2 regions of the Nocardia sp. NPDC024068 genome follow, and region 2 is predicted to be linked to the other one. Evidence: riboswitches for the same ligand, from Rfam matches in the RefSeq annotation. Region 2 holds a riboswitch; the other holds the start of a gene.
What was found. A riboswitch is a leader RNA that binds a small molecule or an ion and turns the genes downstream of it on or off. The one in region 2 is predicted to bind thiamine pyrophosphate.

Region 1: linked by a shared signal. The riboswitch ahead of thiC (phosphomethylpyrimidine synthase ThiC) and the one ahead of AB0F41_RS17030 (TenA family protein) in region 2 are both predicted to bind thiamine pyrophosphate.

What each region holds. Positions count from the first base shown of each region.
Region 1 covers NZ_JBEZYU010000010.1:125-5,583, reverse strand. Annotated here, with positions in the region: gene AB0F41_RS11935 (nuclear transport factor 2 family protein) at 1-270, opposite strand, end outside; gene AB0F41_RS11930 (helix-turn-helix transcriptional regulator) at 384-1,175, shown strand; gene AB0F41_RS11925 (SDR family oxidoreductase) at 1,304-1,927, shown strand; gene thiC (phosphomethylpyrimidine synthase ThiC) at 2,031-3,659, opposite strand; TPP riboswitch at 3,650-3,776, opposite strand; gene AB0F41_RS11915 (Uma2 family endonuclease) at 3,945-4,523, shown strand; gene AB0F41_RS11910 (exodeoxyribonuclease III) at 4,531-5,361, opposite strand.
Region 2 covers NZ_JBEZYU010000019.1:43,131-48,589, reverse strand. Annotated here, with positions in the region: gene AB0F41_RS17055 (HoxN/HupN/NixA family nickel/cobalt transporter) at 1-152, shown strand, start outside; gene AB0F41_RS17050 (DUF6390 family protein) at 149-910, shown strand; gene AB0F41_RS17045 (hypothetical protein) at 948-1,592, opposite strand; gene AB0F41_RS17040 (hypothetical protein) at 1,873-2,334, shown strand; gene AB0F41_RS17035 (LysE family translocator) at 2,397-3,041, shown strand; TPP riboswitch at 3,162-3,257, shown strand; gene AB0F41_RS17030 (TenA family protein) at 3,251-3,955, shown strand; gene AB0F41_RS17025 (ABC transporter substrate-binding protein) at 3,952-4,974, shown strand; gene AB0F41_RS17020 (ABC transporter permease) at 4,988-5,459, shown strand, end outside.

The DNA.
Region 1 (5,459 bases), on a different contig from region 2:
CACGGGCTCGGCTCCGGCCGGGCCCAGACCCCATTGGAACCGGATCTGGCGGTGGTGGGCGTCGGGTTCGCCGACCTGCGTGAATACGAAACCCGGAAACTGGTCGTGGATCGCGCCGATGGTGGCGCCGATCGCCTCGGCGCCCACGGCCTCGGCGAGCGGGTCGGTATAGGTGGCACCGGGGGTCCAGTGCCGGGCCAGTAGCGCGGTACGCGCCGCGGCGTCGGTGGTGTTCCAGGTCTCCAGGTATGCGGTGACGGTGTCGCTCATCGGATTTCCTCTCGGGTTGTGAACTCGATGCACACAGCATCTCCGGGTTCGGGCGAACCGGCGATTACCCGAGAGGTAATGGGATCGCTTACCGCGATGGATAGGCTGGATCGATGGTGACGATGGAGACCGAACCCTCGGTCGGCGGCCTGCTGCGGTCGTGGCGGGAGCGGCGCCGGATGAGTCAGCTACAGCTCGCCGCGCAGGCCGAGGTGTCGACGCGGCATCTCAGCTTCCTGGAAACCGGCCGGTCACGGCCCACCCGGGAAATGCTCGAACGGCTGGCCGGTCATCTCGACGTGCCGTTGCGGGAACGCAACGAACTACTGCTGTCGGCCGGGTTCGCGCCGGGCTACGGTCAGCGCGATGTGAACGCGCCGGAACTGCGCGCGGTGATGGATGCCTTCCGGGTGCTGCTGGACGCCCATCTGCCGCATCCGGCGCTGGTCCTGGACCGCTGGTGGGATGTGGTCGACCGCAATACCGCCACCGATGTGCTGCTCGAGGGCTGTGCGCCGGAGCTGCTGGAGCCGCCGGTCAACGCCATCCGTATCTCCCTGCATCCGGACGGTCTCGCACCCCGGATCCGCAATCTCGCCCAGTGGCGTGGGCACCTGCTCGGCCAGGTCCGCAGCCGCTATGAAACCACCGGTGACCAGCGGCTGAAGACACTGCTGGACGAGGTCTCGGCCTATCCCCACCGCGACGACGGCGCCTCCGCGCGCGCCGATGTGGTGATTCCGTTGCGACTGCGGGTGGGGGACGTGGAGCTCTCCTTCTTCAGCATCACCGCGCAGGCGATGTCGGCCACCGATGTGACGGTCGACGAACTGCATATCGAAGCCTTCTATCCGGCCGACGAGGCGACGATCCGGGCGCTGCGGCCACCAGCGGGGCCCGGGTGAACGATCCCGGGCCCCGCCCGTAGACGCTCGCTTATGTCCTCGAGAGTTCGAGCGATGTTCTGTCGCGCTGCGCGTTGATGTACTGGATTCAGCCAGCAGACAGCAGCTTTCGAGAGTCAGGAGCAGTTATGCGAATCACGGTCTTCGGAGCCACCGGAACGGTCGGACGGCATGTGGTGGAACAGGCGCTGGAGCGCGGATACGAGGTCACCGCGCTCACCCGGGACGCGAGCCGGATCGACCGGACACACAACGGTTTGCGCGTGGTGGAAGGTGATGTGCTCGATCCGGCCGCCGTCGAACGAGCGATCCTCGGCAGCGACGCGGTGGTGATCGCACTCGGCAACGGCCGCAAAGGGGTGGTGCGGGCCGAGGGCACCCGCGCGGTGATCGAGGCGATGAACCGGGCGGGAGTGAAGCGGCTGATCTGCCAGTCGACCCTCGGCGCCGGCGACAGCCGGGCCAACCTGAACTTCCTGTGGAAATACATCATGTTCGGCCTGCTGCTGCGCCCGGCCTACGCCGACCATCAGCAGCAGGAAACCTATGTGCGCGCCAGCGACCTCGACTGGACCATCGTGCGGCCCAGCGCCTTCACCGACGGCCCCCGTACCGGCACCTACCGGCGCGGGTTCGGCGGTGACGAGACCGGCCTCGACCTGAAGATCGCCCGCGCCGATATCGCGGAATTCCTGCTCGATCAGGTAACCGACCGCACCTACGTGCACAAGGCGCCCGGTATCTCCCACTGAACCGGGCCGCACGCGGTGACGGAGAGCGCCGACCCGGGCGGGCACGCCCGCACGGGCGGCCCGCCGCGTACGGGCCGCCCGCGATCGGCTACGAGACGATCGGCTACGAGACGATCGGGAGATACACCGCTTTGCCCGACTCGGCGAACTGCGACGACTTCTCCGCCATCCCCGCTTCGATGGCTTCGACATCGGTCAGGTTGTGGCGTTCGGCGTATTCGCGCACATCGGCCGAGATCCGCATCGAGCAGAACTTCGGACCGCACATCGAGCAGAAATGCGCCGTTTTCGCCGGTTCCGCGGGCAGTGTCTCGTCGTGGTACTCCCGGGCGGTGTCCGGATCGAGGGACAGCGCGAACTGGTCGTGCCAGCGGAACTCGAAACGCGCCTTGGACAATTCGTCGTCCCGCCGTTGCGCGTGCGGATGACCCTTGGCCAGGTCGGCGGCATGCGCGGCGATCTTGTAGGTGATCACACCGGTTTTCACATCGTCACGGTTCGGCAGGCCGAGATGTTCCTTCGGGGTGACGTAACACAGCATCGCGGTACCGGCCTGGGCGATCATCGCCGCACCGATGGCCGAGGTGATGTGGTCGTAGGCGGGGGCGATATCGGTGGCCAGCGGCCCGAGCGTATAGAACGGCGCCTCCTCGCACAGTTCCTCCTCCAGCCGCACGTTCTCCACGATCTTGTGCATCGGCACATGACCCGGACCCTCGATCATCACCTGCACCCCGTGCGATTTGGCGATCTTCGTCAGCTCACCGAGGGTGCGCAGTTCGGCGAACTGCGCCTCGTCGTTGGCGTCGGCGATCGACCCGGGCCGTAGGCCGTCGCCGAGCGAGAACGTCACGTCGTAGCGGGCCAGGATCTCGCAGAGTTCCTCGAAATGCGTGTACAGGAACGATTCCCGGTGATGCGCCAGGCACCACGCCGCCATGATCGAACCGCCCCGCGACACGATCCCGGTGACACGTTTGGCGGTGAGCGGCACGTACCGCAGCAGGACACCCGCGTGCACGGTCATATAGTCGACACCCTGCTCGCACTGCTCGATCACGGTGTCCCGGTACAGCTCCCAGGTGAGGGCGGTCGGATCACCGTTCACCTTCTCCAGCGCCTGATAGATCGGTACCGTCCCCACCGGGACGGGCGAATTGCGCAGAATCCACTCCCGGGTCTCGTGGATGTTCTTACCGGTGGACAGATCCATGATGGTGTCGGCGCCCCACCGGGTGGCCCACACCATCTTCTCGACCTCCTCGGCGATCGACGACGACACCGCCGAATTACCGATATTGGCGTTGATCTTCACCAGGAACTTCTTGCCGATGACGGTCGGTTCCAATTCGGGGTGCCGGTGGTTGGCCGGAATCACCGCGCGCCCCGCGGCGACCTCCGCCCGCACCAACTCCGGCTCCACCCCTTCCCGCGCGGCGATGAAACGCATCTCCCCGGTGACCACCCCCGCCCGCGCCCACGCCAACTGGGTGCGCGGCCCGGGAAGATCCGGTTTCTGCCAGCCGTCACGTAACGCGGGCAGACCGGCCTCCAGATCGATGGCCGCGGACTCGTCGGTGTACGGCCCCGAGGTGTCGTACACGTCGAAATGGTCGCCGTTGGTGAGGTCGATCCGGCGCACCGGAATGCGCAGACCGTCCGCCTCCCGATAGTGCTTGACGCTGCCCACGATCGGACCCGTGGTCACGGAATCGACAGATGTGCTCGTCATACTTGCCTCCCTACGCCGGCATTACCCGGTCAGGTTCATACGGTCGACGGCCCTGAACGCCCGGAATGGGCTAGCCGTCCTCTCAGCCCGCTGGTGCGAGCCCCCGTTGCTTGTGGAATTTTCGTTCGTGAGATTTCCGCCGCCGACCCTACCCGCCCGGAATCCGGCCCGCCGGGAGACGAGAAAACGGCCGCCCGTAACCACCGCGGACCCGTGGCACACGAGATACACCCGGTACGGGTGTTCCGGTACGGCCCGGGACCCGGCGGGCGATAGGGTCTAACGGTGACGCTCTCGCATGGATCGCTGATGACCGTGGACGAGTTCGAGGAACTCGACGCCGCGGCGCAGCGGATTTCCGAAGGGTTGCGGCTGGAGTACTTGAACGGTCTGCTGGCGGCGAAATCGCGACCGGACGTCAATCACAGCCGGGTCGTGCAGTGGCTGGCCCGCTTCCTGGTGCCCCGCCGATCCGAGCTGTGGCTGTTCGCCGATCGGGGCCTGCGGGCCGGGCGCGGCGGCGGTAGCCGGGTACGGCCGGACGCGATACTCGCGCCCGCGTCGGCATTCGCGGGTGAAGGCGAATGGTCGGATCCGCAGCCGGTGTTCATGACGATCGAGATCACCTCACGCGCCCAGCACACCGAACTACGGGACCGGCTCGACAAACCGTTCCTCTACGCGGCGACGGGCATCCCGCTGTACTTCCTCATCGACCGCGGCGCGGCCGAGGTCAGCGTGTACAGCGAACCCGAAGACGGGCGATACGCCACCAAGGTCACCGTCCCTTTCGGCACCGATATCGAGATCCCGGAACCACTCGGGGTCTTCCTGGCCACCGACCCCCTCGCGGACTGGACCTGATCCGGCCTCAGCCCTCGCCGGTGCCGATACCGAATTCGGCGATCACCGGCGCGTGATCGCTGGCGCCCTTGCCCTTGCGTTCCTCCCGGTCCACCCCCGCGTCGACGACCGTGGCCGACAGCGCCGGTGAGGCGAGCACGAAATCGATCCGCATACCCTCTTTGCGCGGAAACCGCAGCTGGGTGTAATCCCAATACGTGTAGACGCCGGGGCCCGGGGCGAACGGGCGCATCACATCGGCGAAACCGGTCTCGGTGATCGCGCGGAAAGCCTCGCGCTCCGGCTCCGAGACATGGGTCCTGCCGTCGAAGAACTCCCGCGACCAGACGTCGTCGTCGGTGGGTGCGATATTCCAATCCCCCACGAGGGCGATCCCGGCCTCCGGGTCGTCGGCCAGCCAGCGGGCGGCGTTACCGCGCAACGCGGCCAGCCACTCCAGCTTGTACTCGTAATGCGGATCGGCCAGCGAACGCCCATTGGGCACATACAGGCTCCACACCCGGACCCCGCCACAGGTCGCTCCCAGCGCCCGCGCCTCCACGGTGGGCGTGGTGATCAGGGTATCGGCGGCATCGCGGTCGAAACCCGGCTGCCCGGGGAACCCGACCTCCACATCCTCGAGCCCCACCCGGGACGCGATCGCCACCCCGTTCCACTGATTCAAACCCACATGCGCGACCTCGTAACCCGCCTCGGCGAACCGCTCGAACGGGAACTGGTCATCACGGCACTTGGTCTCCTGCAGCGCCACCACATCGATATCCTGACGATCCAGCCACGCCAGCACCCGGTCCTGCCGAGAGCGGATCGAATTGACATTCCAGGTAGCCAGCCGCACCCGGATACTGTATCCATGACGGCGCTGTAGTTTTGGAGCGGCTCCGCCGCTCGAGGGTGGGGCTGTAATTTTGGAGGCGCTCCGCGCCTCGAGGGTGG
Region 2 (5,459 bases):
GCCCGCTGGCCTGGGTCGGTGCTCTCGACCTCGGTGCGATGGGCTTCATCATCGTCGGGCTGTTCGTGCTCACCTGGGCGGTGGCGATCGCGGTGTGGCGTCTGGGCGATGTCGAACGACGCTGGCAGCCCGAAGTTCCGGTGGATCCGTGAACGCGCGGGGCGCGGAGATATTCGCGAGGTTCGCCGCCGAGCCCAACCGGCTCGGTTATTGCGGGCCGGCCGGAACGACCGCGTTACGGGACGGGTCGCCCGCGGAGATCCGTGCCGTCGCACGCACATTCACCGGAGCGTGGCCGTATCTGCGGGTGATGTCACGCATGACCGGTATCGGTGACCCGCTGGATGAGCGCCTGGTGGAGTCGTATTGGCTCGGCGGTGGTATCGGGTCACGGTTGGATCGGGCGGGTTTCGTCGCCGGTTTGCTGGCGGTGATCGGCCCGGCGGCGGGGCATTACTGGAACCATCTGACCGACGGCGCCCTGGCCGACGAGGCGGCGCCGAACCACTGCTTCCATGTATTCGGTATCTACCCGTGGACCCGGCTGCTCGGCCGGGGCGGTGATCAGCCGCTGCGCGTGCTCGACAACTGCCGGATCAGCTGGGGCACGGTCCGGGCGCGTGCGGACGACCATCTCGTGGTCGACAGTCCTCGACTGGAGTTCGACGGCCGCCGGTTACGGCTGGCCGCACCCGAGACGCGGCGGATTCCGGTGGGGATCGACGATTTCCCGGCGCTGTCCGAGGCCGCACCGGGAGAGCGGGTCGCATTGCATTGGGACCGGATATGCGGCCGGTTGACGCCCGTCCGGGCGTACATGCTGGCCGCGACCACCGAATGGCAGTTGCGTGCCACGAACCGCAGGCTCATGCGGTCACCGGCTCCCGCTCCGTTACTTCCGCCCGCGTGAGCGCCGGGCAAATCCGGATTCTTCGCGCAGTATCGGGTCAGCAGGTCACGGCCACGTCGGCGGCCGAATCGAACGATACGTGCACATGGTCGTAGTGGTTCTGGGTAGGGCTTCCGCGGTCCTCCATATAGCTCCAGCCGCTGCCGTCGTTGTAGCGCTGCTGCCAGATCACGTAGGTCACCCCGAAACGTTCTTTGTTGGCCAGCACGAAATCCGCGATCGCGTCGCCGTGCGCGGGGTCGGACGTCATGAAATCCAGCGCCAGGCCGGCGCCGTGCTCACCGTCGTACCGGCCGTTGGCGCCACCGATATCGTCGGCCCCGAATGTCTTGTTGATCAGATTGCCCACCTGCGCCACGTGCGGCTGGGCGCCGGCGAGTTCGGTCGAGCACGCGACCGGGGGCGGTGGTGGGGGCGCGAGCCGTTTCGCGTATCTGGCGGGCTCCCGCGGCCGGTCGGCGGCGGCGACCGCCCGCGCCGCTCCGGGATCCGTCTCCGGGGCCTTCCCGAGGCCGGCCGCCGGAACCTCCGCCGAATCCACGGCCGCCGCGGCGGCCGGTTGAGGCGCCGGCCCGGGACGGGACATCACCGACAGGGCAATCACCGCTGTCGCCGCGAAGGCGCTTCCGGCCAGCGGTACGAACTTCTGTGTTCGGGCCGGTTTGCGATGTTGACCAGGCATAATCGTGACCACTCGTAACGCTCGGAGACAAGATCACCGTTAGATTACGAAAGGGTCGCGGCAAAGTCACGATGGTTGTCGCACTTCGGTCATCTTTTCACCGCGGCCGGGAGCGAGCGTCCGGTGCGCGGCGACACTTCCGCCCGGTCTGCCGCGTTCGTCCCGGCAAACAACTGATCAGGAATCGAGAAGTGCTGGTCGCAGCGCCGCCGATAGCGTCGTCGGCATCGAACTCGCGCGGCAGGTCGCCGAGGACGCGAGCCGGTCCGAGGAGGATGCGATGAACTGGAACAGGCAGGTCCGGCGGACACACCGCGTGCTGGCGGTTGTCTTCACGGCGACCGTGGTTATCACCGTGGCGGCGCTGGCGCTACAGGGGCCGGTGTGGGTGTCCTACCTGCCGTTACCCCCGCTCGCGGTGCTGCTGTTCTCCGGCCTCTACCTGTACGTGCGGCATCTCGCCGCGATCCGGCGAGCCGACGGCGTATCGCGGCGGTCTCCGGCTCGCTCGTCGGCGCCCCGGGTCCGGCAACTGCACCGCTGGGGCGCCCTCGCCTTCACTGCGACGGTGCTCGCGACCTTCGTCGCACTGTCACTCCCGGAACCGGTCGTCTGGGTGTCCTATCTCCCGCTCATCCCGCTCGCCCTGCTCCTCTTCTCCGGGCTGTACCTGTACGCACTCCCGTATCGCATTGCCCGGCGGGACCCCACCGGTTCGATCGATCGGCCCGCCGCCGCCTGAGGCGCCGGGTTTCCGGCCGCGGATCCACGGCCGGAAACTCTTCGCGAGCATAGGATCCGGTGATGGTTCCCACCGCCAATCTGCTCGCCTTCGTCATCGCGGCCACCCTCCTCATCATCGTTCCCGGACCCGGGGTGTTGTTCACCATCGGACGCGCGCTCACGCTGGGGCGGCGGGCGGCGTTGATCTCGGTGCTCGGCCACACCCTGGGAGTGCAGATCGCGTTGCTGTTCGTGGCAGTCGGGCTGGGTGCGGTACTGGCGGCGTCCGCCACGGCCATGGCGATCGTGAAGGTGGCGGGGGCGCTGTATCTGATCCACCTCGGTGTGCAGGCGATCCGGGAGCGGAAGGCGTTACGCGAGGTATTGGGTGCGCCCGCGCCTCCGGCGAGCGGGAGCCGGGTGTTCCGGCAGAGCGTCGTGGTGGGTGTGACGAACCCGAAGGCGATCGTCTTCTTCGCCGCGGTGCTGCCGCATTTCACCGATGCGGCGTCCGGATCGATTCCGCTGCAACTCCTGGTGCTCGGGTGGGTGTTCCTGGTGATCGCGCTGGTGAGCGATAGCGCGTGGGCGTTGCTCGCCGCCGCGGCACGCGACTGGTTCGCGCGCTCGCCCAAGCGGCTGGAAGCCGTCGGCGGCGCCGGCGGGGCGCTGATCGTCGGACTCGGTGCGTCGGTGGCGGTGGAACCGGCCCTCTCCGGCCGCTGAGGAGGTTCGGAAGCCGATCCGAACAGTCGCCGCTGTTCACAGACCCGCCGGGTCCGGGGCGGCCGGGGACCGGTGGGGGAGCGGGCCCACCGGGGCGCGAACCACTGATATGGTCGGAATCGTTCCGACACGGGGTGCTCCACACCAGTGGGGCTGAGATGAGACCCGAGAACCTGTTCAGGTAATGCTGACGAAGGGATGTCCCGGTTTTGCGCGCGCAATCCTCCGAAACCGCCAGATTCACCGACTACCTGTGGGATCGGACGAAGGACCTGCGCGGCGCCATCGACGACCTCGAGTTCCTGCGCCGGCTCGGTGACGGCACGCTGCCGCTCGAGGTGTTCCGCACCTATGTCGAGCAGGACTCGCTGTATCTGGCCGGATACTCGAAGACTCTGTCCCTGCTGGCGGCCAAATCACCCGATCCGGAGACCGCGCAGTTCTGGGCGCAGTCGGCCGGTTCGGCGGTCGCCGTCGAATCGGCCCTGCACCACGACCTCCTCACCGGCGGCCGGATTCCGGCCCGGGAGGGTGAGCCGGAGCATTCGACGGCCTGCCTGGGCTATATCTCCTATCTGATCGCCACCGCCGCCACCGAGTCCTACGCCGTGGGCGCGGCGGCGGCGCTGCCGTGTTTCTGGATCTACGCCGAGGTGGGCCGCGACCTGGCCGCCAAGGCGGCCGAGGTCCTCGCCGCCGACCCCGAGCACCCCTACGCGCAGTGGGTGGCCACCTACGGCGCCGAGGAGTTCCAGGAGTCCGCGGCCGCGGCCCGGTCGCTGGTGGACGCGGCGGCCGCGGCGGCGAGCGCACGGGACCGGGAAGCGATGGAAACGGCGTTCGTCATCGCCACCCGCTACGAACTGATGTTCTGGGACACCGCCCTGCATCCGCAGCCCTGGCCCGCCGGATGAACGGCCGCCTGCGCCGCGCGCTCGCGTGCGCCGTCGCCGCGGTGGCGGTGCTGTCCGCGCTCACCGCCTGTTCCGGCGCCGACCAGGGGCAGACCATCCGATTCGCGCTGGACTGGACGCCGAACACCAACCACACCGGACTGTTCGTCGCACTGCAACGCGGCTACTTCGCCGACGCCGGTCTGGACGTCCAGGTCCTGCCGTACAACAACACCGCCGTCGATACGGTCATCGATGCCGGCAACGCCGAATTCGGTGTGAGCACACATAATTCGTCGACCTTCTCGCGGGCGTCCGGCGCGCACACCCTGTCAGTACTCGCGCCACTGCGCCACTGGGCGACAGGTATCGGGGTGAAGGCCGACCGCGCCGATATCGCGAGTCCGAAAGACCTCGACGGCAAAACCTACGCCGGGTTCGGCGATCCCGGCGAGGTGGAGGCGCTCCAGCAGGTGATCCGCAACGACGGCGGCACCGGCGATTTCACCTCCGTCACCCTCGGTACCTCGGCCTACGAGGCGGTCTACTCCGGCAAGGCCGACTTCACCGTCTCCTATCTCGGCTGGGAGGGTATCGAGGCCGAGCACCACGGCACCCCGATGAAGTACTTCCGGTACACCGATTTCGGCTTCCCCGACGCCTACGCCATCGTGATCGACGGCAACGAGGACTGGCTGGAGGCGAACCCGGATCGCGCCACGAAGTTCGTCCGGGCGCTGCAACGCGGATACCAGTTCGCCGCGGACGATCCGGACGCCGCCGCCCGGGACCTCATCGACGCCAACCCCGGCGCCTTCAACGACGAGAGCCTGGTGTTCGAGAGCCAGCGCATGCTCGCCGGCCAATTCATGAAGGACACCGACGGCCGGGTGGGCGCCCAGACCCGCGAACAGTGGGCGGCGAACTCCGGCTTCCTGTACGAGAAGGGGCTGCTTTCCGGCCCCGACGGCGCACCGCTGACCGAGGAGCCCGACTGGTCGGGGTATTTCACCAATGACTACCTCGCCCCCGCTCGGTGATCCCGTAGGCGATATGCCGCCGGGGGCCGGTCGGGCCACCGGCGCCCACACCTCGCGATCGGCGGGGATCCGCCGGGTGGTGCCGTCGGTGCTGACGGTGGCGGTGCTGGTCGCGTTCTGGCAGTTCTATGTCGAGATCAGCGGAATCCGCCCGCAACTGCTCCCGTCACCGCTGCGGGTCGTGCGGCAGGGCTGGGCACACCGCGACGAGATCGGCACCCACGCCGCCGCCACCCTGCAGGTCACGCTGACCGGTTTCGCGGTATCCCTGAGCCTGGCCTGGTTACTGGCCGTCGTGGTCGATTTCTCGCCGTGGCTGCGCCGCGCCTTCGTCCCATTGTTCGTCGCCTCCCAGACCCTGCCGATCATCGCGATAGCGCCGCTGATGGTGATCTGGTTCGGTTTCGGACTGCTGCCGAAGGTTCTCGTGGTCGCATTGGTCACCTTCTTCCCGATGGCGATCGGGCTGATCGAAGGGTTCGCCG